Regions from separate parts of the Parageobacillus galactosidasius genome, predicted to be linked through region 3. Evidence: riboswitches for the same ligand, from Rfam matches in the RefSeq annotation. Region 3 holds a riboswitch; each other region holds the start of a gene.
What was found. A riboswitch is a leader RNA that binds a small molecule or an ion and turns the genes downstream of it on or off. The one in region 3 is predicted to bind cobalamin.
Positions count from the first base shown of each region.

Region 1: it holds a riboswitch for cobalamin, as region 3 does, so the genes downstream of both, B9L23_RS13715 (ABC transporter substrate-binding protein) here and B9L23_RS03540 (ribonucleoside-diphosphate reductase subunit alpha) in region 3, are expected to answer to the same signal.
Region 2: it holds a riboswitch for cobalamin, as region 3 does, so the genes downstream of both, B9L23_RS10000 ((2Fe-2S) ferredoxin domain-containing protein) here and B9L23_RS03540 (ribonucleoside-diphosphate reductase subunit alpha) in region 3, are expected to answer to the same signal.

Region 1 covers NZ_NDYL01000002.1:829,059-839,034, reverse strand. Annotated here, with positions in the region: partial or broken gene B9L23_RS13735 (glucose PTS transporter subunit EIIB) at 1-514, shown strand, start outside; gene B9L23_RS13730 (DUF7916 family protein) at 602-1,519, shown strand; gene B9L23_RS13725 (Fe3+ hydroxamate ABC transporter substrate-binding protein) at 1,569-1,748, opposite strand; gene B9L23_RS13720 (PH domain-containing protein) at 1,902-2,516, shown strand; cobalamin riboswitch at 2,647-2,861, shown strand; gene B9L23_RS13715 (ABC transporter substrate-binding protein) at 2,991-3,947, shown strand; gene B9L23_RS13710 (FecCD family ABC transporter permease) at 3,913-4,965, shown strand; gene B9L23_RS13705 (adenosylcobinamide amidohydrolase) at 4,965-6,449, shown strand; gene cbiB (adenosylcobinamide-phosphate synthase CbiB) at 6,446-7,417, shown strand; gene cobD (threonine-phosphate decarboxylase CobD) at 7,374-8,444, shown strand; gene B9L23_RS13690 (bifunctional adenosylcobinamide kinase/adenosylcobinamide-phosphate guanylyltransferase) at 8,441-9,001, shown strand; gene cobS (adenosylcobinamide-GDP ribazoletransferase) at 8,998-9,786, shown strand; gene B9L23_RS13680 (histidine phosphatase family protein) at 9,744-9,976, shown strand, end outside.
Region 2 covers NZ_NDYL01000002.1:140,429-150,404, forward strand. Annotated here, with positions in the region: gene B9L23_RS09965 (class I SAM-dependent methyltransferase) at 1-57, shown strand, start outside; gene B9L23_RS09970 (hypothetical protein) at 47-385, shown strand; gene B9L23_RS09975 (S-Ena type endospore appendage) at 472-828, shown strand; gene B9L23_RS21365 (hypothetical protein) at 1,425-1,547, shown strand; gene B9L23_RS09985 (tetratricopeptide repeat protein) at 1,574-1,795, shown strand; tRNA gene B9L23_RS09990 (tRNA-Gln) at 2,206-2,277, shown strand; gene rraA (ribonuclease E activity regulator RraA) at 2,380-2,865, shown strand; cobalamin riboswitch at 2,925-3,116, shown strand; gene B9L23_RS10000 ((2Fe-2S) ferredoxin domain-containing protein) at 3,242-3,640, shown strand; gene B9L23_RS10005 (energy-coupling factor ABC transporter permease) at 3,637-4,377, shown strand; gene B9L23_RS10010 (energy-coupling factor ABC transporter substrate-binding protein) at 4,379-4,663, shown strand; gene cbiQ (cobalt ECF transporter T component CbiQ) at 4,660-5,376, shown strand; gene B9L23_RS10020 (energy-coupling factor ABC transporter ATP-binding protein) at 5,394-6,239, shown strand; gene cobJ (precorrin-3B C(17)-methyltransferase) at 6,308-7,870, shown strand; gene B9L23_RS10030 (sirohydrochlorin chelatase) at 7,886-8,719, shown strand; gene cobK (precorrin-6A reductase) at 8,732-9,511, shown strand; gene B9L23_RS10040 (precorrin-8X methylmutase) at 9,529-9,976, shown strand, end outside.
Region 3 covers NZ_NDYL01000001.1:648,397-658,372, reverse strand. Annotated here, with positions in the region: gene B9L23_RS03570 (glycoside hydrolase family 13 protein) at 1-1,636, opposite strand, end outside; gene panE (2-dehydropantoate 2-reductase) at 1,771-2,697, opposite strand; partial or broken gene B9L23_RS21635 (RNA-guided endonuclease TnpB family protein) at 2,794-2,913, opposite strand; gene B9L23_RS03555 (YbdD/YjiX family protein) at 3,071-3,274, opposite strand; gene B9L23_RS03550 (carbon starvation CstA family protein) at 3,267-5,345, opposite strand; gene B9L23_RS03545 (hypothetical protein) at 5,660-6,121, shown strand; cobalamin riboswitch at 6,273-6,470, shown strand; gene B9L23_RS03540 (ribonucleoside-diphosphate reductase subunit alpha) at 6,595-8,880, shown strand; gene B9L23_RS03535 (ribonucleotide-diphosphate reductase subunit beta) at 8,900-9,940, shown strand; gene B9L23_RS03530 (TerC family protein) at 9,955-9,976, opposite strand, start outside.

The sequences.
Region 1 (9,976 bases), on a different contig from region 3:
TGTTGTTCATGCCGTGTTAACAGGTCTTTCGATGGCAGTTGCGACGATGCTCGGCATTCATCATGGATTTACTTTCTCAGCCGGTGCGATTGACTTTTTCTTAAACTACGGAATTGCGCAAAAACCTTATTTGTTAATCGTTCAAGGACTCATTTATGCGATTGTCTATTTCGTTGTATTCTATTTCCTTATTACGAAGCTAGATTTGAAAACGCCGGGACGCGAAGATGAGGTAGAGGGCGAGTTTATCGGCAGCGGCGTGTCGCAATCGGGTGCAAAATACGAAGATCTTGCGGCAAAATATATGGAGGCATTAGGCGGTAAAGAAAATCTTGCGCAAATTGACAATTGCATTACACGCTTGCGCTTAAAAGTAAATGATATGTCAAAAGTCAATGAAGCTGAATTGAAGCGTTTAGGAGCGAAAGGCGTACTCCGTCTGAATCAAACCGATTTGCAAGTCGTTGTTGGTACAGATGTCGAATTTTTAGCAAATGCACTGAAAAAATTATAAAAAAGTAAAATGGACGGCCCATTCCTTTATTGGAATGGGCTAAATGCTAGCATACGAGGATCATAATACAATAAGGGGAGTGTTTCCATGAAACGGCTGTTGGACTGCAGCGCTTCTGATTTTCGCAAGATGACTGGGAAACAATTAAAACAATCGATTCAAGCGTCAGAAGGAAGGGTAATCGTCGCGGAAGTCATTGGAGCCTTTGCGCCGCTTTATCCAGCGGTGACAAATGCAGAATTGGCGGCCGCGTTTGGGGCGGATTTGCTATTGTTGAATATGTTCGATGTGTTTCAGCCGGTTGTGAACGGTTTGGATACGAATGAGCCGAATCAGATGGTGGAACGTCTAAAGCAGCTGACAGGACGTCCAATTGGCGTCAATTTAGAGCCTATTGACCCGAACGCGAAGCAGCTAGAGAATTTTGCTTCGCTTCCAAAAGGAAGGATGGCAACGGAAGAATCATTGCAAGAAGCAAAGCGTCTAGGTTTTGATTTTATCTGCTTAACAGGAAATCCGAAAACAGGCGTTACGAATAATGAAATTGTGAAAGCAATTGAAACAGCGCGATCTGTTTTGGGAGAAGACGGTCTTATTATCGCGGGGAAAATGCACGCAGCAGGCGTTGCCAACGAAACGGGAGAAGGCATTGTATCCGAAGAAGTCGTTGTGCGTTTTATTCGTGCCGGTGCTGACGTCGTTCTTATGCCGGCCCCAGGAACCGTACCGGGAGTGACATTAGACAAAACAGAACAGCTTGTTCGGGTTGCACATGAACATGGGGCGCTTGTTATGCTTACGATCGGTACAAGCCAAGAAGGGGCGGATGAGAATACGATTCGTCAAATCGCGCTTGCAAGCAAAATGGCAGGAGCAGATTTATACCATATCGGTGACGCCGGCTATCACGGAATCGCCATTCCGGAAAACATTATGACGTATTCCATCGCCATTCGCGGCAAACGTCATACGTATATTCGCATGGCAAGATCCCCATTGAGATAGTGAACATATATTGATTGTGTCATGATAGAGCTGTTACGAAGAAGGATGATTATTCCTTCTTCGTTTTTTGTTGGAAGCAATCTTCGCAAATGATTTTGCCTTCCTGTTGGAGGAATGCCTTGATTTCTACCATTCCTCTGTATGCCGGATATCTCATATGAACATAAATCGGTTCATTTTTTTCAATTGTTTTGTTGCAAACAGAACAAGTTGGACGAATGCGAAACATAAGGCATCTATCCTTTCCAACTAGTGATGCGTTTATTATAGCATGAAAAGTTTCACTATTCTTCAAAAAATAGAAAAATTTTAGGGATATTCCGTTTACTCATGATACAATAAAAGTAATTACCATTTTTTAAATAAGGAGAGGAGCTGCACGATGTTTGGAAAAGTAGCCGCCGATGTGCTTGGATTAAGCGATATCGGCTCGGTTATTAAACCGGAAAACTATGATAAAGTCGATGCCGATGATTACGTGATGCATGAAGATGGGGAAAAGATTTATTTCTTAATTAAATCGAAATCGGATGAGTATTGCTTTACCAATAAAGCGCTTATTCATTTGGATGGCACGAGCGCAACAAGCAAAAAACGCGTATTGCGCCGCTATGATTATTACAAACATACGATTTCCGATGTGTCGCTCGAAACGGCAGGCACGGTCGATTTAGACGTGGAGATTAAGTTTAAAATCGGCGCCCATGCCTATTCGATTGACGTCCATAAAAGGCATTTAGAAGAACTAAAAGATTTATATAAATCGCTGCTCGCCATCTCTGAGCTTTGCCATGAAAACAAAACGAAGCTCGAGTACGCGCATAAAAGTTTGGAATTGACGGCAAACGTATTCGGGCAAGTGAAAAGTGACACAAATAATTTCGTTGCCGATTTCAAAGCGGTGAATGAACTTGCGTTTCAATGGCTCGTTGACGCGAAAACAAAATATACGGTGAAAGACTTCGGCTTTGTGTTTGAACGGTATATTAATAATTAATTGCATTGTAACCCCCGAATCGCTAAAAGTTCGGGGGTTTTAATGAATTGAAAACATTGAAACTTTGAATTTTTTATTGCCAAACGATCTTTCTTCCTTTAATATTATAACTGTCAATTGTTCGACAATTTTATACAATAGCGGCAAGGTGCCGAATGGAGCGATTCGCTCCTAATGGCTTAATAGGGAATCTGGTGAAAGTCCAGAACTGTCCCCGCAACTGTAAATGCTGACGAAATGAAATCGCCACTGTACGGTGGAATGGCAAGCGCCGTTTGCCGTATGGGAAGGTTCAGAGTAGGATGAAGCATGAGTCAGTAGACCTGCCTTGTTCGCTTATAGTTTCCTATCTTCGGGGGGTGAGATGAGGAAACGGCAACGGTGGCTGCCTTCGTGTATACATATTGCCGTTTCTCGCTCATTCCGAGTTAGGAATGAGTTTTTTTATTTTACATAAAGAAGGGGGAACAAAAAATGAAAAAATGGAAACAGTATGTCATGTTGCTCGTATTCATCCTTACATTTGGCTTCTTGTTTGGATGTAATGGAGAGAACACAAACAAAGAGCCTGCAAAAAAAGAAGAACCGAAAACGGAACAAGCGGCGTTTCCGGTAACGGTAAAAGATGGATTAGGCGAGGATGTAACGATACAGTCTGAGCCAAAAAAAATCGTTTCCTTAATTCCAAGCAACACAGAGATTGCCTATGCGTTGGGATTAGGAGACAAAATCGTTGGCGTCAGCGATTTTGATAACTATCCGGAAGATGTAAAAAATAAGGAAAAAATAGGCGGCTTAGAGTTTAATGTAGAAAAAGTTATTTCGTTGAAGCCAGATTTAGTACTTGCCCATGCGTCTAGCGCACATAACTCGAAAGATGGGCTTCAGCAATTAAGAGATGCGGGTATTGCTGTATTGGTTGTCTATGACGCGAAAACGTTTGATGATGTATATCATTCAATCGAATTAATTGGCAAAGCGACAGGAACTGCGGACAAAGCACAAGAAATCATCCAAAATATGAAAACAAAATTAGAAGCTATAAAAGAAAAAGCAAAGCAAATTAAAGAGGAAGATCAAGCAAAAGTATGGGTCGAAATATCACCAGCTCCAGAAATTTATACTGCTGGAAAAGGAACGTTTATTGATGAGATGCTCCAGGCGATCTCCGCGAAAAATGTCGCCGGTGATTTAGAAGGGTGGCCGATGGTTACGGAAGAAAAAGCGGTCGCGTACAAGCCGGATGTCATTATTACAACATACGGCGGAGCGAAGCAAGTGTTGGACCGTCCTGCTTGGAAAGATGTCCCGGCGGTGAAAAACAAACGGGTGTATGATGTAAATACAGACTTAGTAAGCCGTCCAGGTCCACGTTTGATCGAAGGAGTAGAGGAACTTGCAAAAACAATTTACCCGGATATTTTTAAGTAATATATGGATGTATGCAGTTGCAATAACGGTCGTTATTACTTCGCTCTTGCTGGGGATATCGATAGGTTCTCTATCGATTCCCTTTTCTACTATTATCAAGATTATTTTTTCGATCTCGTTTGGGTTGCCGTTGCCCGGCGATGTTCCCGATGATCTCGTGCAAATCGTGATGGCGATCCGCCTTCCACGCGTTGTGCTTGCGTTTCTTGTCGGGGCGTCGCTGGCGGTCGCGGGAGCTGCGTTTCAAGGGCTGTTAAAAAATGCGCTTGCCGATCCGTATACGCTCGGCGTGTCGTCAGGTGCTTCTGTCGGTGCTGTTTTTGTCATTTTCTTCGGTATTCAATTACCGTTATTTGGTACATTTACGCTTCCTATTGTCAGCATTATATTTGGCCTTGTGACGCTCGTGCTTGTTCTTTTATTTACACGAGCGGTGGAGCGAAAAATGTCCGTAGAGACCATCATCCTAGTTGGAATTATGTTCGGGGCGTTTTTCAGCGCACTTATTTCCTTAATGATTGCACTAACCGGAGAAGAATTGCGGCAAATTATTGCATGGCTGATGGGGAGCGTAGCGATGCGCGGCTGGAAATATACGATGATGATGCTTCCGTTTTTTCTCATCGGAGTGATCATGCTGCTTTTTAATGCGCGCGAACTGAACGCTTTTGCGTTTGGGGAGTCGGCCGCTATGCATATCGGGGTCGATGTGTTGAAGCGAAAAGTGATGATTTTAACCGGTGCTTCGCTGCTAACTGGCGCGGCGGTGTCTGTTTCCGGAACGATCGGTTTTGTCGGATTGGTCGTTCCACATATGGTTCGCCTCGTCTGTGGTCCGAACCATCGTCTTCTGTTACCGCTTTCCCTATTGTATGGCGGTGCCTTTCTTGTTCTTACTGATTTATTGGCACGCACGATTATTTCACCGAGAGAATTGCCAATCGGCGTAATTACCTCATTGATTGGCGCACCTTTATTTGCACTACTATTTTTTCGAAGAATGCGAAGAAAGACGTGATGAATGTGCTTGAAGTAAACCATGTTTCTTACCACTATCATCGTAAACAAGTGCTTCATGATGTAACGTTTACCGTAGCAAAGGGAGAAGTATTTGGGATTTTAGGGCCAAATGGGAGCGGGAAAACGACCTTATTGAAACTGTTAAGCAAGGAGTTGTTATTACAAAACGGAAGCATAACAGTAAACGGCCGGCCGCTTCGTTCTTTTTCGCAAAAAGAATGGGCTCGTTTTGCCGCGGTGCTTCCGCAAACGGTTGATGCGGCATTCGGATATACGGTAAAAGAAACAGTGGAACTTGGAAGATATGCCCATCAAAGCGGTCTATTTCCGACATGGACGGAAGAAGATGAACAAGCGGTGAAAACAGCAATCGAAGAAGTTGGGCTAATGGAAAAAGCAGAAGAAGGGATTGACCGTTTGAGTGGGGGAGAACGTCAGCGTGTTTATTTAGCAAGAGCGCTTGCGCAGCAGCCTCAGCTTTTATTGCTAGACGAACCGACCAATCATATGGACATTACCCAGCAAATGAAGCTATTGGACCAGCTTGTCCGCTCGGCGAAGGAAAAAGCGTTAACGGTTATTGCGATTTTTCATGATATTAACATCGCTAGTTTATATTGTGACAGGCTTTTAATGTTAAAAAACGGGGAGGTAGTCGCGCTAGGGACGCCGGAAGAGCTGATGGAACCTGAGATTTTCCGTTCTGTATTTCACGCGTCCGTAAGCAGGCAAGCACATCCGACCGTCTCTAAACCGCTTATGGCGTTTTTACGGGAATGGCAATTTCCGATATTACAACATAACGAACTGCGCGAACGATTCGCGTGGACAATGTTGGAGGACTGCGTCGTTGTAACCGCAACCGAGCCGCTTAAGGTGTTATCTTCCGCGCTTGTCGGATCAGGCTTTCAATGGGCGACTCATTTTGTCAATCGTCAAGTTTCAAAAGATTATGATTGCGAAGATGCGGAAACGGAAATGAAACATTATTTACGGCGCCGCGGCTTTCCCGTCCAAAAAACGATTGGAATGATGACCGCTGTTTCTGTCGAAGATGCCGTCTGCATGTATGAGAAACATGATGCGTTTTCTGTATGGACCGTTGTTACCGCTGGAGTAGGAAATGCCGTTGATGCCGCACAAGCGTGGAAACGAGAGGAATTAAGCCAAAAAGTCGGCACGATTAACATTATGGTATTTATCGACGGAACGTTGACGGATGCCGCTTATGTGCAGGCTTTAATGACGGCGACGGAAGCAAAAACAAAAGCATTATACGATGAAAAAATTGTCGATCCTGAAACAAGCACCTATGCAACAGGAACATCGACGGATTGCATCGCGATTGCCGCGACACAAACAGGAGCAACGTTTCCTTATGCTGGCACGATCACACCGATTGGAAAAGCGATCGGGCGAACCGTTTATGAAGCGACAAAGGAAGCCCTTCGCCGTTATAAACAGCGGAGGGAATCATTGTGAGTCATCTTTTGGCGATTGCTCTGGCGCTTGTGTTGGATTGGTTGTTTGGCGATCCTCGTTGGCTTCCGCACCCCGTGCGTGGAATCGGATCATTCATTTCCTTTTTCGACAAACGGCTTAATCAAGGGCGATATCGGCGCATGAAAGGGATTATTACCGTCGCGGCCGTAGCAGGAATGGTTTACTGCCTGGCGTCTCTTGTTGTATATATCAGTTATTCTCTTTCATGGATATTTGGCGTTATGATGGAAGCGGTCCTTATTTTTACGACGATTGCGACAAAAAGTTTACAAGAAGCTGCCTGGAATGTGCTTATTCCTTTAGAACAAGGAAAAATCGAAAAGGCCCGCCGCGAATTAAGCATGATTGTCGGCCGGGATACAGAAAATCTTGACGAACCGGAAATTGTGCGCGCTTGTGTAGAAACGGTGGCGGAAAATACGAGCGATGGAATTACCGCGCCGTTGTTTTACGCTTTCATCGGCGGGGCTCCATTGGCGCTTTTTTATCGGGCCGTAAATACGTGTGATTCGATGCTCGGCTATAAAAATGAGGCGTATCGCGAATTCGGTTGGGCGTCAGCGCGCTTGGATGATGTGGTCAATTATGTGCCTGCTCGTCTTACGGCGATGGTGATGATATTTGTCCATAGCGGAAAGCGACTTCGTTATTGCTTGCGGGTGCTTTTTCGCGACGCTCGCAAACATCCAAGTCCAAACAGCGGATGGCTAGAATCGGCGATGGCGGCGCTTTTAGGCGTGCAGCTTGGCGGAACGAACACATATAACGGAATCGTTTCGCACCGGCCGACGATCGGCGATCCGCTCGTTCCGCTAAAAAAAGAACATATTCGCCATGCAGTGCGGATTATGCTCGTTACGGTTTTATCGTTTGCGATATTGCTGTTCGTAGGAGGGATATTGATTGAATTTGCCAGCACATGGAGCAAATCCCCGCCAATTATATGAGCATCTTGGGATTCCAATTCCAGAAACTTACGTTGATTTTAGTGTCAACACAAATCCATATGTATTGCCGCTGTCGCTTTGGCCGAAACAAGCTGATTTTTGCGGTTGGACGATGGAATATCCAGACCCGGATGCTTCTTTATTAGTTGATTTACTTGCGCGTATCGAAGGAATCGCACCGGAGCAAGTGCTGATTTCCAACGGCGCTTCGGAATGCATTCATTTGCTAGGACAATTATTTTCACGGAAACGAATTGGAATTGCGGAACCGACGTTTTCTGAATATCGCCGCGCTTGTGAGGCTCACCATTGTAAGATCGTTTCGATTGTCTCGAATGAGGAAAGCAACTGGAAATATAATCTAAGTGAGTTAACAACGTTATTAGGCGATGTTGATGCTTTCTTTTTATGTCATCCAAACAATCCAACCGGAACGGTGATGACGGAAGAAGATCTATATGCGTTGCTTGTGGCAGCGGAGAAGGCAGAGACATTTGTTGTCATCGATGAAGCGTTTTATCATTTTTGGATCGATGGCTTTACCGCATTGCAGTGGGTGAACGACTTTTCCCATCTGATCGTTTTGCGTTCATTAACGAAAATCCATCATTTAGCCGGGGCGCGTATCGGCTATATGGTTGCCAATAAGGAAGTCATTGCGCAAGTAAAAGAATTGCAGCCGCCATGGAGCGTAAGTAGACTTGCCCAGCAGCTGGCGTTGCATTTTTTGCCGATGAACGAGTTTGTCGCACAAACAAAGCGGATGATTGCCAGTGAACGGGAGCGAATAACGACGATATTAAGCGAATATGGGTATTATGTTTCGCCATCGGTCGTTAATTTTTATTTATTACGGTTGCCAAACCGTTCCACAGAAGCGCTGCTTTATCATTTATTACAAAAAGGGATTGTACCGCGCCATACGATGAATTTCCGCGGCCTTGACGGCCATTATTTGCGTTTAGCGGTGAAGACGAAGGAAGAAAATGATCAATTGCTGCATGTGCTGAGGCGGTGGGCGCAATGATCGTGTTTATTAGCGGGGGTGTCCGAAGCGGAAAAAGCCGAATTGCTGAAACTTATGTACAAAAGCTGGCAACTCCAGAAAGTTCTTTACACTATATCGCAACGGCACGAGCGTCTGATGACGAAATGAAACAGCGGATTGATCATCACCAAAAGCGGCGAAAGAAACAACCGATGAAGTGGATCACATGGGAACAGTCGGTGCGGCTTGATAAACTGATTCCTGTTTTTACAAAAAGCGACGTTGTTTTGCTTGATTGTATAACGAACTGGCTTGCTAACGAATTGTTTGCTGATGAAAGCTGGCAAAAGGAAGCGAACTGTTTTCATAAGGCAAGACAAATGTGGATTGTGTTACAGCAATTAGAAAAAGCGTGCAAGGCGTTAATCATTGTCTCGAATGAATTATTTTCTGGAGGAGTCCCGGATGATTTAGGGACATATCATTTTATGAAAACGCTTGGGTGGCTTCATCAACAAATTGTCGCAAACGCTCAAATCGCCATTTTGGCGCAGAATGGCATAGCTGTTGTGAAAAAAGGAGAATCATTGTCATGAAAGCGGTTTGGAGCGGGTTTTTATTGTCTGTTCAATTTTTAACGGTGATTCCTATTCGGAAGCAGATTGATTGGAACGCTGCCACGGCACGCTGGTCTGTCCGCGCATTTCCGCTTATCGGTGCGCTGATTGGCGTTATTGAAGCTGTTACGTACTTCATGTTTTCTTCGTTTTCTTCTCTTTCGCCATTGTTTCTTGCGCTTTCCCTCATGTGGCTATCTATTTGGATCGCAGGCGGATTGCACGCGGACGGTTGGATGGATGTAAGCGATGCGTTTTTTTCGTATCGGGATGTAAAGCGGCGTCAAGAAATCATGAGCGATTCGCGTGTTGGAGCGTTTGCGGTATTATCGATTTTGTTTTTGCTTTCATTTCGCTTTTTATTTATGTTTGAAACAATATGTTCCGATTTTGATATATTCCTTATTGCCGTTATTCCGGTGTTGTCGAGAACGGCGATGGCATGGCTGCTTATTTATGGAAAACCAGCAAAACAAACGGGCATGGCCGCTGCTTTTCGGGAACATGCCGATCGTTACGATGCGCATGTTGCAATGATTATTGGCAGCTGTTTGCTCGCGTGTTTATGCGCCGCCCATTTTTCTGTTTGGAAAACCGTTATATTTTTAGCGTGTGGGACAATATTTGCTGTTTTCGTTGCGCGTTTGTTTTTTGAAAAACAATTTGGCGGCATTACCGGTGATGCGCTTGGGGCGTTTGTCGAAGGAGTGGAGACGTGGCTATGGTGTATGATTTGGCTATTACGTTCATACGTCATGGTATGACGCCGGAAAATGAAGCAAGACGATATATCGGGCATACGGATGTACCGCTTGCAGAGCAGGAAAAAGCGCGGCTTCTTAAAGCAGACTTGCAGCTTTTTGCGCCTGTTGATTTGCTTGTATCAAGCGATTTGCTGCGGTGCCGGCAAACGTGTGAGCTGTTGTTTCGAAGTTATTCCGGCGCGAAATTCGA
Region 2 (9,976 bases), on a different contig from region 3:
GCGGTCATTAGAAAAAAAGATTGTAAGAAAGAGAAGGTGGATGCAAGTGGAGGATAACATAGTACAGGAACTGGAGCGGCTTGAGCACATAATTGCTTCATGTATCGTAAATTGGAAGCAAGGGAATGATGCTGGCTGCTATGAAGAGTTCATTCGCACATTGGAACATTTGGAGTTGATGGTTGATTTCCATTTTAACAGCTTAATGGAGAGAAAAGAAGGACTGCTTTCCATTGTAAAAGAGTTGTATCAATATGTGTGGAATAAGGATATGATCGGAATCGTTGATGTACTGGAGTATGAATTAAAACCGTTTATTTATGAATGGAGACAGAGTTGCGAAATGGCAAGACAGACTGCTCCTAAAGAAGGATGGACCGATTGACAGTAACTATTTTTACGAAGGAGAATCACAATGAATGGAAATGGAAGCATATGAATAATCATAACTAGTTAAAGGGAGATATGCAAATGAGTTGTTGTAATACTACAGTGATTTGTTGCGGAATCAAACGCCAACTTGTACAAGATTGCGTGGAGTGTAATTGGCTTGTTTTTAACCAAACTCCTACAGTCATTTTTCAAGCAAATAAAGTTGTTTCTGCTTCAGGAACCATTGAGCTATCCAGTGCTACGCTTGGAATGACAACAGTGGACGTTATATTTTCTAAAGGGGCAACGGTCATAAAAACTTTTACATTGGAAAACCAACAATGCCTTGCATTTACCGTTGTTGGATTCGATACGATTACATTAAGAGGGGATTCTCCATCATCAACAGAAAGTGCTACGGGAAGTCTTTGTTTAACACCACGATATCAAATTTAAGGACGGTCTAGAAGGTACGTTTTGAGCATCTGTATAGGTTCAGATTAATTTTCCGACAAATGTATCTGTCCGATGCGTTGGAGTACTTTTTCTGGAAATTCAGAGAGGTACTTTAAGAACGAAACAATGGATTCTCACAACTCTTTTCAAGTGGGATGAAACTATTATTTTTCACGTGTTTAATAGAAAAGCACACTACCATTAGGTACAAGACAAAGCAAATAATGCTCTATGGATTTGACAATCGTTTCCCCTTTCCGATTGTTCGCCCAGTAAGAACGCTCAAGGAACTCACAAACTTTGTTTCGGTTAGCCGAAATGATAAAACGATCTTGCATATATTCTTTTACTTGAAACAATAGACTTTTCCTTCCTGAACAAGTATACATTCATTTTGTTGGTGTTCACCCAGAATACTGGAAGCAAAAAATGGAATTCGAAGTTATATGAACGCTTTTTTGAAAAGCGTTACTTAACCCATCAATCGTACATCAGTTGCTTTTCGTAAAAATAAGGGGATTGAAATTGAGGAAGGAGATCAAGTAGTCGACAGGACATCTGTTTTTAGTAATTATGATGGCAGAGGAAATGATCATGTGTTGTTTGTAAAGCGTCTGCATAAGCAGATAAATGGGGAAATAAACGTGAAAGAACAATTAACACTTGCCATAAAATTACAAAAAGAAGGGAAATTAGAACAATCAAAACAACTTCTTTAGTTTGTCTTTATCCTAACGATTCCGAAATTTATTTACACTGCGGGCTAGTTCATGATTCGATGGGATTGGAAAAAGAAGCAGTTGAATTTTGTGAGAAAGCGGTTCGTTTAGGACTGAAAGAAGAAAATCTAAAAGATGCATTCGTTTGTTTAGGCAGCACTTACCGCGTTTTAGGTAATTATTACGAAAAGTCGTTGGAAGTGTTAACAGAAGTACGAAAACTGTTTCCTGATTATAGGCCGGTCTAAATATAATATTTGAAACGATATTCAGAAGCGATGGAAATTATGTTAAACGACTGATGATGAAGGATTACATAACTACCAGAAAGCTTTAGAGTATTATGCGGACCATTTAAGAGTGATAAAGGGAATGTATTTTTATTTATGTATTGTTGATGAATCGATGTTTTTGGATTCTGAAGAAGGATATTGGCTGTATAAAGAGGAAGGTATACGATATAAAAATAGTAAAAAAGCGCTAAAAAAACGTAATACCTGTTATTTTTAGCGCGTATATCGCAATATCAACACGGTCATACTATAGATAGATACACCGCTTAAATACGTTGGCAGTTACGGCAAAAATATGTTATGCCTATGGGAAAATACGTTTGATTTAGCGGTATTTTTTGCGGTAATGATAACGTGAATATCATTGGGCTATAGCCAAGCGGTAAGGCAACGGACTTTGACTCCGTGATGCGCTGGTTCGAATCCAGCTAGCCCAGTCTCTAACAGGCAAGCAATGTCGCTTGTCTGTTTTTTTGTTGAAAAAGAAGGAGTTTTGACAAAGGATGTCAAATATAAGACATGGCAAGGAGGAGATTGTGATGAAAACAGCTGATTTATGCGATGAATTTTTAAGTGAATTGCAAGTATGCCAGCTGCCGATGCAATCTTACGGCGGCAAAGCGGAATTTTCCGGACCGATCGCGACGGTCGATGTATTTGAAGATAATGTGCTCGTTCGTGAGGCGCTCGAAACTGTTCCAGCGGGCACCGTATTGGTCGTAGACGGAAAAGGTTCGCGAAATTGCGCGCTGCTCGGAGACCGTCTTGTCCAGATCGCTTGTGAGCGCGGGCTTGCCGGGGTGATTATTCACGGATGCATTCGCGATTCCGCAGAAATCGCCAATATGCCGCTTGGGGTGATGGCGATTGGCACTTGCCCGGTGAAAAGCAAAAAAGAAGGAAAGGGAAAACGGGACGTTGCGCTCGAATTTGGCGGCGTTCGTTGGGAACCAGGCGCCTATGTGTACGCTGATCAAGACGGGATTGTATTGGCGAAAACGGACTTATTGAAAAAAAGTGGTTGACGATATTTGAAAATTTGTACTACTATTAATAACAGAAATGTTCTTTGAAAAATCGACATTATATGCCAAACAAATAAGGTGCCTTTCTCATTAGAGAATAGGCTTAAAAGGGAAGTACGGTGAAAATCCGTCACGGTACCCGCCACTGTGATGGGGAGCTTTGTTGCATCATGTCACTGAAGGAAACTTCGGGAAGGCGCAATAAAGCGATGATCCTAAGTCAGGAGACCTGCCTTATTTGTTCGGACGGATACCTACGGGATTATAGGTAGACGTGCGGGAGAATGGTATACTTTTTTTGATATATTTGTATGCATTTTTCTGCACCTCTGCGTATAGAGGTGCTTTTTATTTTGCAAAAAAGGAGAGACACAACATGACAACATGGAACTTAATCGGAATGAAACATCATGTGCTGATTTGCAATGGAGGCAGCTGCATGCGTAAAGGGGGAGAAGAAGTAACGCTTGCCATCCGCGAAGAAATCGCGATGCTGGAGTTAGATGGCATTGTACATACGACGCGGACTCGCTGCAATGGCCGTTGCCAAGACGCGTGTGTAGTCATCGTTTACCCTGAAGGCGTATGGTACAACGGTGTGACGCCGGAAAAAGCAAGGGAGCTTGTGCGAAGGCATTTGCGAGATGGGGAATGGTTGGAAGAAACGATAACGTACCGTTATGAAGAGAAGCAAGGATTGATGATGTCAAAACAATCAAACGCCCCTCTAGGAATCTCGAAATTATGTAAAGCAACGGGAGGAACGAAAGCATGAAAAAATGGAAAGTCGCCCTTTTCCTTTGCGGTTTAGTCGTCTATTTTACGTTTACCGGCAGCACATCGGCATTTGCGATGCATATTATGGAAGGATTTTTGCCAGTTGGATGGGTGATTTTTTGGTGGCTAGTGTTTTTGCCGTTTTTTATCATCGGTATGCGTTCACTAATTCGGATTACACGCGAGCATCCGGAACTAAAGCTGCTCATTGCGCTGTCGGGGGCATTTACGTTTGTGCTGTCCGCCTTAAAAATTCCATCCGTTACTGGGAGCAGCTCACATCCAACGGGGGTGGGGCTCGGTGCGGTGCTGTTTGGTCCATGGACGATGGTGGTGATGGGCAGCATCGTATTGCTGTTTCAAGCGTTATTGCTGGCACATGGTGGATTGACAACATTAGGGGCGAATGCCGTGTCCATGGCGGTCATTGGCCCGATTGTGGCGTACAGCATTTATCGTTTCGGGAAAAAGTGGAATATACCGAGGCGCTGGACGATTTTTTTCGCTGCATTTTTCTCTGATTTGGCCACATATGTTGTCACCTCATTGCAATTAGCGCTGGCGTTCCCGGATGCGACAGGTGGGGTTTTCGCTTCGTTTGCCAAATTTGCCGGCATTTTTGCTGTTACGCAAATACCACTGGCGATTACAGAAGGGCTGCTTACGGTCGTCGTTTGGAATTTCTTATCCACTTACAGCAGCCAGGAACTAAACCAGTTAGAGAGGGGAGTGTAATATGAAGAGAAGTCTTTTTCTTCTTGCTATTGCTGTTTTACTGGTAGTGGCACCGTTATTGTTCATTCATCACTCTGATTTTGGCGGCACGGATGGCCAGGCGGAAAAAATGATTCAAAAGATCGCTCCTCATTATCAACCTTGGATGGAAACCATATTCGAGCCGCCGGGCGGAGAGGTGGAAACGTTGCTGTTTTCTGTGCAGGCGGCAGTCGGGGCTGGAATTATTGGCTACATTATCGGTGTCTATAAAGGCCGGGAGAACCGAAGAGAGGAATCAAAATGATCCGGCAGTTTGACACCATCGCTTACGATAACCGCCTGCGGACAATACGTCCCGAACAAAAAGTGATATTTGCGTTTCTATTATTAATGATGGCCATGATAGGGAGCTGGAAAACACAAGTAATGATAACGATTTGGCTTGCCGCATGGATTATCGGGTATGCGCGTGTTTCGTGGAAAGTTTACGCCAAAACACTCGGAGTCGTGGCATTGTTTCTGATGGCCAGTTTTCCAGCTTTGCTTGTTTCTATTGACAGTTCTTTTCATGTTTCTATTGATCGTTCGCAAATTTCCACTGTGATGTCTTTACTATCTCGTTCGGTCGCAGCGTGGTCTTGTTTATTTTTCCTTCTAGTGACTACCCCGTTTCCAGAGATGTTGTATGTGTTCAAGCGAATGAAAGTACCATCCATCATCATTGATTTGTTATTTTTTACGTATCGGTTTGTATTTGTTTTCGAGAAAGCAGCAGAAGAGCTATACGTAGCGATGAAAGCGAGAAATGGAGGAGGCCATTGGCGGCATGGCGGGATGTTGGTGTTCCAGCTTTTTCAGAAAATATGGCATTCCTATGAAGCGTTGCGCCTTGCTTTATGGGCGCGCGGAGTTTCCAATGAAATTGTCTATGTTCATATGGAAACATACAACGAAAAAAACAAACGTTATCTGTGGGAAGCAGCCATCGGCATAAGTTTGCTTCTATGGCTTGGATGATAGGAGGGCGGCAGAAGATGCTGAAAATGGATGAAGTATATTATACGTATCCGAACGGACCATGTGTGCTAAAAGGATTAAGCCTTCATGTCCCCAGTGGAAAAAAATGCGCACTCATCGGTCATAATGGATGCGGCAAGACAACGTTATTTTTACATGCGAACGGGCTGTTGCGGCCCGACTCTGGCGACATCTATTGGAATGGAGAGAAGATGGATTATCGGCGTCCAACATTGCAAAAATGGCGGAAAGAGGTCGGCATCGTTTTTCAAAATCCGGAACACCAGCTTGTGGCGCCATTGGTACGTGATGAACTGGCGTTTGGCCTGCACCATTTAGGAATGAAAAAAAGTGAGATGGACGAGCTCATTGAAAAAGCGCTGGACGAGTTTGGATTACGTTCATGGTTGGACAAGCCCGTTCATCATTTAAGTCTCGGTCAAAAAAAATGGCTGACGCTTGCCGCCGTAATGGTGATGAACCCGAAATTATTAGTGCTCGATGAGCCGACAGCGTATTTAGACCGCCTGCAAATCGAGAGGTTTGTCGAGAAGATCAACGATATTCATCGAGCTGGCACAACGGTTTTGATCGCTACTCATGATTTTGATTTTGTCTTAGAGTGGGCGGATATCGTGTTTGTCATGCATGACGGACAAATTGTCATGCAAGGATCGCCGCAAGACGTATTTGCTAGGCAGCATCAATTGCAAAAATGGCGTCTTGGTGTTCCGCTGCTTGCTTCTGTATGGAAAACGTTGTTTCCACACGAGATGCGCATCCCGCGGAATGTGGAAGAAATGAAACAATGGATGAGGATGAATGAGCATACAAGCCTCTATATTAGTGAAAAAGTGATATAGTGTTCAAGTTTTTTCGACAAATGAGCTCAGTTAACATGGACAAGGAAAATGGAAATTGAGGTGAGACAATGAAAGGAAAATTGCTGATTGTCGGATTTGGCCCAGGCAGCAAGGAACATATGACAAAGCGAGCGCGGGAAGCGATTGAAGAAAGCGATATTATTATCGGTTATAAAACATACATTGACCTAGTTGCGGATTTAATTGGCAATAAACAAGTGATTAGTACTGGAATGACGGAAGAAGTAAGCCGCGCTCAAGAGGCGGTGAAATGGGCGGAACGCGGAAAAACGGTCGCCGTCATTTCAAGCGGGGACGCGGGCGTGTACGGAATGGCAGGGCTTGTGTATGAGGTGCTCATTGAAAAAGGCTGGACGCGAGAAAGCGATATCGAGGTGGAAGTCATCCCAGGCATTTCTGCCATTAACTCGTGTGCCGCTCTTTTAGGTGCGCCGATTATGCATGATGCGTGCACCATTAGCTTAAGCGATCACCTAACGCCGTGGGCGCTTATTGAAAAGCGCATTGAAGCGGCGGCCGCTGCCGATTTTGTCATCGCTCTATATAATCCAAAAAGCGGACGACGCACGCGTCAAATTGTCGAAGCGCAGCGTATTCTTTTGCGTTATCGCTCGCCCAATACTCCGGTCGGATTAGTGAAAAGCGCTTATCGCGCGCGGCAACATATCGTATTGACGGATTTAGCGCATATGCTCGATTACGATATCGGAATGTTAACGACTGTCATTATCGGCAATTCTTCAACGTTTGTATACGACGGGCTGATGATCACACCACGCGGATACCAACGAAAATATACATTAAGCGCCTCCGAACAGCCGCTGAAACCACATGAACGGCTTCGCAAAGAAGCGGAACCGTGGGCGCTTGATCAAACGAAACGAGAACCGGTAAGAGAAATGGCAGAAGAAGCGTTGCAAACATTGGCGATTGGCCACCAAGACACCACGACGTTTGCGCCGGCGATTTTCGAAATCGCGGTTAGCCCGGGAGTAGCGAACAAAAATTTTACGCCAAAACAGATGATGGTACTAGCTGACATCGTCGGTGAAGACGGAACGATGATGTATACCCCGGATCATTATTTGAAGCTGGAAGTGCCTGCTTCTGATCCAGACCGTATCATCGCTAGACTGAAAGAAGCGGGGCTTGACGTTGCCCCTGTTGGTGATGTACTGACGGTGAAAGCTTGCGATTTTTGCGACGGGGAGAAAAAAGACGCGATTCCATACGCGGAAGAGTTATACGATCAGCTTGGCGGAATGGCGCTTCCGAAAGAATTGAAGATTGGTGTAAACGGATGCGGCATGGCATGTTACGGAGCGGTGCGGGAAGATATCGGAATCGTCTATCGGAAAGGAGCATTTGACTTATTTTTAGGAGGAAAAACGGTCGGAAGAAACGCACACCCTGGGCAACTTGTCGCTGAAGGAATTCCGCCTGGCGAGATTGTGTCCGTTGTCACCCGCATTATTCAAGAATATAAGGAACGCGCGCATCCGAACGAACGGTTTCATAAGTTTTTTAAGCGAGTGAAACAAGTCGGCGGGTTTGTGTATCAAGAAGCGAAGCAAGAGGCAAAAATCGAAGTGTCTGTCTGTGGTGAATAAGGGGGAAGAAAATGAATGAAAGCAGTATTATTTGTCGGGCACGGCAGCCGTGACCCGGAAGGAAACGACCAAGTCCGGCAGTTTGTTGAGCAGCTAAAACCGCACATTGCGGCATCCTTACATGTCGAAACGAGTTTTTTAGAATTTGGACTGCCAACGATTCGCGAAGGGATTGACCGTTGTGTCGATGCCGGGGCTCGCGAAATTATCATCATTCCGATTATTTTGCTGCCAGCGGGCCATTCGAAGCTGCATATTCCAGCGGAGATCGATGAAGCAAAGAAGCATTATCCGCATGTGGCTTTCATCTATGGCCGACCAATTGGCATTCATGAGCAAACGTTTTCGATCTTAAAAACGAGATTACAAGAAATCGGTGAAAATATAGAAAGCCCTGACCCAGAAACAGCGGTAGTGCTGCTTGGTCGCGGGGGAAGCGATCCGGATGCGAACAGCGATTTATATAAAATTTCCCGCTTATTTTGGGAACAAACGAACTATTTCCTTGTAGAACCAGCATTTATGGGAGTAACGACGCCATCGTTAGAAGATGGAGTGGAACGATGCGTGAAGCTAGGGGCGCGGAAAGTGGTGGTTTTGCCTTACTTTTTGTTTACCGGCGTGCTTATCAAGCGTCTTGGAGAAAAAGTAAAACAATTTCGTTTTCAGTATCCGCAAGTCGATTTTGCGCTAGCAGGCTACTTTGGATTTCATCCGAAGCTAAAAACGATTGTGCTTGACAGATTAGAAGAAGCGCTTGGCAAGGCGGTTATGATGAACTGCGATATGTGCCAATACCGGCTTCATGCTGCGGAGCATCATCACCATCATCACCACCATCATCATTAAGGAGGAACATGCATGATTATTGTATTAGCGGGAACGAGCGATGCCCGAAAGCTGGCGCTTTGTATCCAACAAGCGGGCTATGATGTGTTAGCGACGGTTGTTACAGAACATGCGGCGGATCAGTTGCGTGCTTCCGGCTTAGCGGTGCACCTTGGACGGCTGACGTCGGAACAATTGGCGGAGTTGATCCGCGTAAAGAAAGCGAAAGCAGTGGTGGACGCGAGCCATCCGTTTGCCGAAGAAGCGTCGAAAAACGCGATGCAAGCTACCGCAGAGGCGGGGGTTCCGTATATCCGTTACGAGCGGCAAGCGGCTCACGTTGCTTATGAGCGTGTCACGTTTGTTGACAGTTATGAAGAAGCAGCTGAGCTCGCTGCGAAAAAACAAGGCGTCATTATGCTAACGACCGGAAGCAAAACGTTATCCATTTTCGCAAAAAAGCTGTTAGGGCTTCCGAATACGCGCGTGATTGCGCGCATGCTGCCGCGCAAAGACAATATGGAGAAATGTGAGGAGCTCAAGTTTCCGCAAGAAAATATCGTTGCGATGCAAGGTCCGTTTACGAAAGAACTCGATAAGGCGCTTTTCCAACATTTTGGCGTTACGTTGCTCATTACGAAAGAAAGCGGAAAAGTTGGGTTTGTCGATGAAAAAATCGCTGCCGCACAGGAGCTAGGGATTGAGACGATTGTCATCCGCCGTCCATCAATTCAGTATGGCACGGTGTATTCCCAGTTTTCCGATGTCGTTAAGGCACTACAACAAATAGTACCGTTATCCATTCATTCATGAAAGAAAGGGGTTTTACCATGGATTTTCGCACGGAATTTCGTCCGATTACAGTCCAACCGCAACAAATTGAAGAAAGAAGTTTTCAAATCATTGATGAAGAAATTGGTGAACATCATTTTACGAAAGAACAATATCCGATTGTACAGCGCGTCATTCATGCTTCTGCAGATTTTGAGCTTGGAAAAAGCTTGTTGTTTCACCCTGATGCCGTCCGTGCGGGAATCGAAGCAATACGCAGTGGCAAAACGGTCGTCGCTGATGTGCAAATGGTACAAGTCGGGGTAAATAAAGTGCGCATTGAAAAGTTTGGCGGCAAAGTGAAAGTGTATATTTCCGACGAAGATGTCATTGCGGAGGCGAAAAGGCTCAACACGACAAGAGCGATTGTCGCGATGCGAAAAGCGGCTAAAGAGGCAGAAGGCGGGATTTTTGCCATTGGCAACGCGCCAACGGCATTGCTGGAAT
Region 3 (9,976 bases):
ACGGTTTCAGCTTAAAGCGTGTTGCGTTTTTATGCGGTTTTACATCATAGTTTTGCAGCACCAAATTTTCTGAGCTTAATCGAATGCCATCATATCGATACAGCGCTGGTTTATCGCTTAAATTGACAATAACCACCGCTTTTTCGTTTCCAAGCGTTCTTGTGTACGCATAAATCGTCGGATGCTTTTCTAAAATCAAATCGTACGTTCCATAAATAAACACTTCGTTCTCCTTGCGAAGCCGAATCATTTTTTTGTAAAACTGAAGGACGGAGTTCGGGTCGCGCAATTGCGCCTCGACGTTAATGGTCTTATAGTTTTCGTTCACTTTCATCCATGGCGTTCCCGTCGTAAACCCCGCGTTTGGCGCGTCGGACCATTGCATTGGGGTTCGCGAATTGTCGCGCCCTGTTTTCCAAATCACTTTCATAATTTCTTCATGGGAGCGACCCTTTTCCCGTTCGATTTGATACATTCTTTTAATAGCAACATCATTGTAGTCTTCAATATTCGAAAATTGGACGTTCGTCATCCCAATTTCTTGTCCTTGATAAATAAACGGTGTTCCTTGCATCAAAAAGTACATCGCACCAAGCGCCTTCGCACTTTCGGTAAGGTACTCCTTATCATTTCCCCATGTCGAGACAGAACGAGGCTGATCGTGGTTTTCTAAAAACAATGCGTTCCAGCCGCGGTTTTCCAGCCCTTTTTGCCATTTTGTCAACGTGCGCTTTAATTGGCGCACATCCACTCCGCCATTCGTTCCTTTTTGCCATAACCCTAAATGTTCAAACTGGAAGATCATATTGAAAATGCCGTTTTCCTCACCGACCCATTCTTCCGCGTCCTCGACGGTAACGCCATTCGCTTCTCCAACCGTCATAATGTCATAATGCGCAAACGTTTGCATTTTGAGCTCTCTTAAATAATCCATAATCCCTTCTTGGTTCATATGGCCAGCAAAAGACGGGACATAATCTAGCCCTTTCGGATTCGGCAAATCCGGCAATCCCGGCTTTTTCTTAATATGTGAAATGGCATCCACTCGAAATCCATCAATTCCTTTATCCAGCCACCAATTAATCATTTTATACAATGCTTGGCGCACTTCTTCGTTTTCCCAGTTTAAATCCGGCTGCTTTACATCAAATATGTGCAAGTAATATTGATCAGTTTTCGGATCGTACTCCCACGCCGATCCGCCAAAGATGCTTTCCCAGTTGTTCGGCTCTTTGCCATTTTTTCCATCACGCCAAATGTACCAATCCCGTTTCGGATTATCCCGTGATGAACGCGATTCAATAAACCATGGGTGTTCGTCGCTTGTATGGTTAATGACTAAATCTAAAATCACTTTCATGCCGCGCCGGTGAATTTCCTCGAGCAATAAATCAAAGTCTTCCATTGTCCCGAATTCTTCCATAATCGCATGATAATCGCTAATATCATATCCGTTATCGGCATTTGGCGACTTGTAAATTGGACAAATCCATATGATATCGATTCCAAGGTCTTTTAAATAGTCAAGCTTCTCGATAATTCCGCGAAGATCTCCAATTCCATCGCCATTTGAATCCATGAAGCTTCTCGGATAAATTTGATACGCGACTCCTTCTTTCCACCAAGCTTTCTTCACGGCTGTATCCTCCTCTTTTTGTGCATACGTTTTCACTATTAACTGTACACTACATGATGCCAATATACAATCTTTTTTGCAAAAAAGAAGGCAGCCTTCTTTTGTATACATAGAAAGCTGCGCTTTTTCTATTCTTACTCTGTTTTGGAGCGATTCGCCTCGTAAATTTTTAAATTATGGTACGCCAATTTTAACAGTGGCGTTTCGATTTCGTATTGTTCCGCCAATGAAAGCAAATATCCTTGCAAATGATCCGCTTCAATGAGTTGTCCTTTTTCCATATCCCGCTGCATCGATGATTTCATCGTCGCTTCTATTCGGTTTAATTGCGCCAGTTGTTTTTCTTCGATATCATCGGCAATTGGTGCTCCATGAGCCCGCATCACGGCCGCAATCTCTTTTAGCAATCCGAAAATAATTTCTTGTCCGTACTTTCCAGAGCGAATTGGTCCAATCGGCGCTCGAAACAGCGTCGTCACCCCTGACATTGTCGCGATAAATAAATATTTATTCCACATATCTGTCGCAATATGCTCGCTTAAACGAAAACGGGCGTTGCAGCCGGAAAATAATTGTTCCAACGCAAGAACGCGCTCCGTCCGCTCCCCGGACCATTCCCCAAATCGAACATCATGGGAAGCGCTTGTTTGCGCGATTTCTCCATGCTCATTCAGCGTTGTTTCGATAAAACAAAGCCCTCCTAACACGTTTTCCTTTCCAAACTCATTCCAAAGTATTTCCATATGCGCCATGCCGTTTAACAGCGGTAAAATCATCGTTTTTTCTCCAACATACGGTTTCACATCGCGAATCGCTTCCGGCAAATGGTATGCTTTGTTGGAAAAAATGACGACATCAAACGGCTCGGCTTGCTCACCCGTTACAAGCAGCTTCGGAGACAGCACCGCATCGCCGTGAACGCTATGAATCACTAGTCCCTTCTCTTGCAGCTGCTTTTTTCTTCGCTTGCGAACAAGAAATGTCACGTCCACTCCTTTTTCGAGCAATCTTCCGCCGAAATAACCGCCGACTGCGCCTGCACCGACTACAAGTATACGCATATATTTATTCCCCCTTATAAAACAAAAAGAAAGTTATTTTTCTTATGACAAAACAGTCAACTACCCAACGGCTAAAGCCGTGGGCTTGCAACTAGCCTAATTGGCTGCCGCGTTCGGCTGGTTGACAGCAGCCCTGCGGATGTTTTCCGCAGCCACGTTGTCGGCAGGGGCAGCGTACCCACAAGCTCGACAACAAAACTGATCCCTTGACGGTCTGTACGAATGGTTTGAATCCATGCTTTCATTTGTTTTTCCATGAAAAAAATCCTTTCTAACGTGGAGTGTTCGTTAGAAAGGATACCATGTTTTTGACGATGCACAAAGACCAAAATTCTTAACTTGATGAGTATGGGAATAGTTTCCCCTTTTTATGTCAGCAACAGCGTGATACTTTTCCGCCTTTGCCGTTATAGCGCGCTTCCTGCACTTCGCAGAAAAACTCTTTTCTTGATTTTATCGGCTCTCCTGGATGATGTGTTTTCATATGTTCTACATATTTCTCGTAGTTTGGAACACCAACCAGCAAATCAAGAAATTGCTTGCGGTAGGAAAGAATCGTATGAAGCCACTTACGCATAATGTTTAACCTCATTTCCTCCATCTCTTGGAATATAAGGTGCTTCTTTCAACGGTACATGTTTGTTTTTCAATACTTTTATCCACATATTTACTGCCGAAATCAACATGGCAATCACAACAAGCATGAAAATCGCGCAAAGCGTTGCATCAATGTAGTCGTTCATAATGATTTGCCGCATTTGTGCTTCATTGGTTGCAGGTGCTAAAATTTTACCTTGATTTAATGCATCTTTAAAGGCATTAGCATGAGCTAGAAAACCGATTTTTGGATTGCTATGGAACAGCTTTTGGAATCCTGCCGTCATCGTTACCACTAAAAGCCATGTCGTTGGGACCAATGTCACCCAAACGTAAGCTTTTTTGCCCATTTTGAATAAAACCGTCGTTCCAAATAAAAGCGCAATTCCTGCCAGCATTTGGTTGGCAATACCGAAAAGCGGCCATAATGTATTAATGCCACCCAGAGGATCGACTACCCCTTGATATAGGAAATATCCCCAAGCAAGAACACACAGCGTCGTCGCGATAATATTGGAAACTAGCGAATCTGTTTTGCCAAGCGGTTTGTAGAAAGTGCCCATAATATCTTGAATCATAAAACGGCCAACGCGTGTACCCGCATCAATCGTCGTTAAAATAAAGAGCGCTTCAAACAAAATCGCGAAATGGTACCAGAAGGCCATTAATGCTTTGCCGCCGATCACATTAGAGAGAATGACAGCCATTCCGATCGCTAGTGTCGGCGCTCCGCCAGTCCGCGATAAAATCGTTTGCTCGCCGACATCTTTCGCAAGTTCCGTCAGCATGTCAGGCGTAATTGTAAATCCCCATGAAGACACGACTTTTGCTGCTTGCACAACATCTTGCCCAATCACAGCAACTGGGCTATTAATCGCGAAATATACTCCAGGAGTTAATATACACGCAGCAATCATTGCCATCACTGCAACGAACGATTCCATTAACATGGCTCCATAGCCGATCGGGCGGGCATGGCTCTCCATCTCAATCATTTTTGGCGTTGTACCGGACGAAACAAGTGCATGGAATCCAGACACCGCACCACAGGCAATCGTAATAAATAAGAATGGGAATAAGTCACCAGCAAACACAGGACCAGTGCCGTCAACAAATTTCGTCAGCGCCGGCATTTGCAAGTCTGGAGCAACAACTAAAATTCCCAGCGCTAAACCAACAATCGTCCCGATTTTTAAGAACGTACTCAAATAGTCGCGCGGCGCAAGCAGCAGCCACACCGGCAAAGCAGATGCGACAAATCCGTAAGCAATCATTAAAATCGCGATCGTTTCACCTTTCAATGTAAAGATTTTCGCTAATGTCGGGTGCTCCGCCACATATTGTCCAGCGACAAGAGAAACAAGAAGCAGAATAAATCCCATTAATGACGCTTCCGCCACACGCCCTGGACGAATAAAGCGCATGTAAACTCCCATCAAAATCGCAATTGGAATCGTTGCGGCAATAGTAAACATTCCCCAAGGGCTTCCTACAAGCGCTTTTACTACTACCAATGCTAAAACAGCTAATAAAATAATCATGATTCCTAAAATACCAAGCGATGCAATGAACCCTGTAACCGGGCCAATTTCTTCCTTCACCATTTCGCCAAGCGATTTGCCATTGCGCCGCATAGACGCAAATAAAATAATAAAATCTTGGACAGCACCGCCTAAAACAACGCCGATAATAATCCAAAGCGTGCCAGGCAAATATCCCATTTGCGCTGCTAAAATCGGTCCGACAAGCGGTCCGGCGCCAGCGATCGCCGCAAAATGATGGCCGAATAATACCCATTTGTTTGTCGGCACATAATCTTTTCCATCATTAAACACTTCCGCAGGCGTTTTGCGACTGTCATCAAGTTCAAATACTTTGCGAGCGATAAATTTACTATAAAAACGGTATGCTACCGCATACGTACAGACAGCCGCGACAATCAGCCAAATCGCATTTACCGTCTCGCCGCGGTTCAATGCAAGAACGGCAAACCCTGCCGCCCCAAGAGCGGAAATAAGCCCCCAAAGCAAGACCGATTTTAATCCTTTCACGTCTTTTCCCCCTTTGTTGTTTTAATAATATTATATTAACTATTCTGAAAAATTCAAAGAATATTTTCTAAATATTATAAGGATAAATATTTTTATAGTCGTTTTATCACCATATCTTTTTTACTCTGAACATTCCTGCCTAATATTAATTTGTTGAATTTTGGATAACTGTTTTATTATTCCAAAAAGTATAAAGTAGTTTTATTTGTTAAAAATGTAATATTAAGAAGATAATCATGAGTTTTTTGCGCAATGATTATATCTTCTTTTTTCGATTGCAACAACAAACAACACAAAGCAAAGGGTTAGGAAACGTGAAGGCAATAGAACAGTTAATGTGGAGCATTGCATTGCCTGGATTGGGCCAACTTCTCAATAAAAAATACTTCAAAGGCACTTTGTTTATTTTGTTGGAATTTCTCATTAACGTACAATCGCGATTCAATGAAGCAATTCGATTAAGCTTTTTAGGGAACAACAAAGAAGCGATTGATGTCGTTGATTTCCAATGGTTAATGTTCTATCCATGTTTATACTTTTACGCCATGTGGGATGCGGTAAAAGATGCGGGAGGTGGACAGTCCCCCTACTCCTTTCTTCCCTATGTGTTCTCTGCCTATTTCGTCACGATCGCTCTTATGTATTCCGCACATATTAAAATTTTCGAAATCGTTTTCGGTCCTATTTGGCTTCCGATGCTTTTTGTCATTCCAGGGGTATGCATTGGATTGTTGCTTCAATTTTTGTTGCTAAAATTTCAGACTTCTCGGAAATGAGAAATGCTTTCCTATTTGAAAAGCATTTCTCATTTTTTCATGTCTGTATAAAAAGTAGTTGAATTTTCCATCGTTTTATTATATGCTTGTACCATCAGCAACAAAAACACTATATATTGTGTCATATATCTAAAACCACAACTAAATATAGTATGAAAACCGCAAGCAATGGTGTCCATCCGGACTTAATAGGGAATCTGGTGAGAATCCAGAACTGCCCCCGCAACTGTATGTGTGGACGAAATGGAACATCCACTGTATGTGAAAGCTCGCTCGGGCGCACATACGGGAAGGATCCAGAGTAGGATGAAGCACGAGTCAGGAGACCTGCCTTGCTTGTTTGCGTTTCATGTTCTCCGGGGAGCGAGAAGATGAAACGATGGTTGGAAAGGGCTTCTCTTGCCTTTTTTATACTGTCGTTTCGTCCACTCGACCCGAGTGGATTTTTTTATGGAAACAAGGAGGAGAAACTGATGGGACTACAGGCGAACACTATCATTATTACTTCAGAAAACGGGCAAACTAAACCATTTTCTCGCGAACGTCTTATTTCCTTTATCCGCGATATAACAAAAGACTACCCGCATCTACAGACTGACGGCTATATGGAACGCATCATCCGCATCATCGAAAGCAAAGATGCGCTTTCTGCGGAACAAATCACGAATTACTTAATACTTGAAGGCCTTTCCTATATTAGTGAGACAGAACCAGAATGGACGTTTGTCTGCGCTCGCATCTATTTGCAAAAGCTATACAAAGAAGCGGCCAAACAACGCGGATATGACGCAAAACAACGCTACGGCAGCTTGTACGAGTTGATTACAACGCTTGTTTCTAAAGGCGTGTACGATCGCTCTCTTCTTGATGATTACTCAAAAGAAGAAATCAATGAGCTTGGAAAACTTATTGATCCAGATAAAGATAAGTTGTTTACATATATCGGCCTTCGCACGCTCGCGGACCGCTACCTCGCCCGCGACTACGACCGCAACTTGTACGAACTGCCGCAGGAGCGCTTCCTTATCATCGCAATGACGTTAATGGCGAAAGAACCGAAACATCGCCGGTTTACGTTCATTCAAGAAGCGTATTGGGCGCTAAGCAACTTATATATGACCGTCGCCACGCCAACGTTAGCAAATGCCGGAAAAAGCTACGGACAACTTTCAAGCTGCTTTATCGATACCGTCGATGACAGCTTGCAAGGCATTTACGACAGCAACACAGACATCGCCAACCTTTCCAAATCCGGCGGCGGAATCGGCGTCTATCTCGGCAAAATCAGAAGCCGAGGCAGCGATATCAGGGGGTTTAAAGGCGTTTCGTCCGGAGTGATTCCATGGATGAAGCAGCTTAATAACACCGCCGTCAGCGTCGACCAATTAGGGCAGCGCAAAGGTGCGATTTCCGTTTATTTGGATGTTTGGCATAAAGACATTTTCGCTTTTTTGGACGCAAAATTAAATAATGGCGATGAACGAATGAGAACACATGATTTATTTACGGGCGTCTGCATCCCAGATTTATTTATGGAGCAAGTAGAAAAACGCGGCGATTGGTACTTGTTTGACCCCCATGAAGTGCGCAAAGTGATGGGATTTAGTTTGGAAGACTTTTATGATGAGGAAAAAGGCAGCGGAAGCTTCCGCGAAAAATATTGGCAATGCGTTCAAGAAAAGAGCCTTTCGAAAGAAAAAGTGCCAGCGATCGAAATAATGAAAAGCATTATGCGCAGCCAGTTAGAATCCGGCACACCATTTATGTTTTACCGCGACGAAGTGAACCGGAAAAACCCGAACGCGCATCTCGGCATGATTTACTGCAGCAACCTTTGTACAGAAATCGCGCAAAACCAAAGCCCGACCGTCGTGGAAAAACAATATACGAAAGATGGAAAGATTATCATTGAAAAAATCCCGGGCGATTTCGTTGTTTGCAATTTGTCTTCCATCAATCTTGCCCGTGCCGTCACCGACGATGTACTCGAGCGGCTCATCCCGATCCAAATGCGCATGCTCGATAACGTCATTGATTTAAATAATATCCCGGTATTACAAGCGAAATTCACCAATCAAAAATATCGCGCCGTCGGACTTGGCACGTTCGGCTGGCATCATTTGCTTGCGTTAAAAGGCATTCGCTGGGAATCAGACGAAGCAGTTGAATACGCGGACAAGCTGTACGAAAAAATTGCCTACTTAGCGATCAAAGCGAGTATGGAGCTCGCGAAAGAAAAAGGAAGCTATCCAGCGTTTCCGGGATCTGACTGGCAGACGGGCGCTTATTTTGATAAACGCGGATACCGCCGCAACGACAACGTCGACTGGGACACGCTGAAAAAACAAGTTACCAAATACGGCATGCGCAACGGCTATGTGATGGCGATCGCGCCAAATGCTTCGACGTCGATTATCGCCGGCAGCACCGCCAGTATCGATCCGATCTTTTTAAAAGTGTACGCCGAAGAAAAGAAAGATTACAAAATTCCAGTTACCGTGCCCGATTTAAACGCCGAAACAACGTGGTACTATAAATCAGCTTACCATATTGACCAGCATTGGAGCATTAAGCAAAATGCGGCGCGCCAACGCCATATCGACCAAGCGATTTCGTTTAATTTTTACGTGTTGAACACCATCAAAGCAAAAGAGCTGTTGGATCTTCATCTCACCGCATGGAAGTCAGGACTAAAAACAACGTATTACGTCCGTTCTACTTCCAGCACGATCGATGAATGTGAATCATGCGCAAGTTAATGCCAAGGGGGAATAAAACATGGCACATCCATTAACGAAGCGGATCATCATGGACCCAGAAGCACCAAACCGCTCTACAAGAATCATTAACGGCAAAAGCTCAAACGTCCTAAATTGGGATGATATCGCCTATCCTTGGGCGTACGCCAAATATAAACGAATGCTGGCAAACTTTTGGACGCCGTTTGAGATCAATATGTCCCAAGACGTCAAACAATTTCCGAATTTAACTGAACGCGAACAAGACGCGTTTTTGAAAATCATTGGGCTTTTAGCGTTGCTTGACAGCATTCAAACGGATTACGCCGGAAGAGTCGCCGATTATATCACTGATTCGAGCATTAACGCGCTGATGATTATGCTTGCGCAGCAAGAAGTCATTCATAATCATTCATATTCTTATGTTCTTTCAAGCCTCGTGCCAAAAAGCAAACAGGACGAAGTGTTTGAGTTTTGGCGAAACGAACCGATTTTGCGAAAGCGAAACGACTTCGTCACAAACGGCTATAAAGAGTTTGCTGAACATCCAAATGTTGAAAACTTGCTAAAATCGATCGTGTATGACGTTATTTTAGAAGGTCTGTTCTTCTACTCCGGCTTTGCCTTCTTTTATAACTTGGCGCGCAATCAAAAAATGGTCGCGACAAGCACGATGATTAATTACATCAATCGAGACGAACATATTCATGTCGATTTATTTGCAAAAATTTTCAAAGAAGTACTAAACGAATATCCAGAATACAATACACCGGAACTTGCTCAATTTGTGCGAGAAACGTTCATTAAAGCAGCAGAGCTGGAAATCGAATGGGCCAATTATATCATTGGCAACGATATCGATGGCATTGATATGCACGATTTGAGCGCCTACATTAAGTTTTACGCCAACGTCCGCGCCCATCAGCTTGGATTTGACCGTCCGTTTGACGGTTATCGGACAAATCCATTGCGCTGGATTAAAGCATATGAAGAAGTCGACCTCGGCAAATCAGACTTTTTCGAACAAAAATCAAGGCAATATACAAAAGTGAACATCGATAACGGATTTGATGAGTTATAAGCAAAAGCCGCCAATCATTCGTTGGCGGCTTTTGTT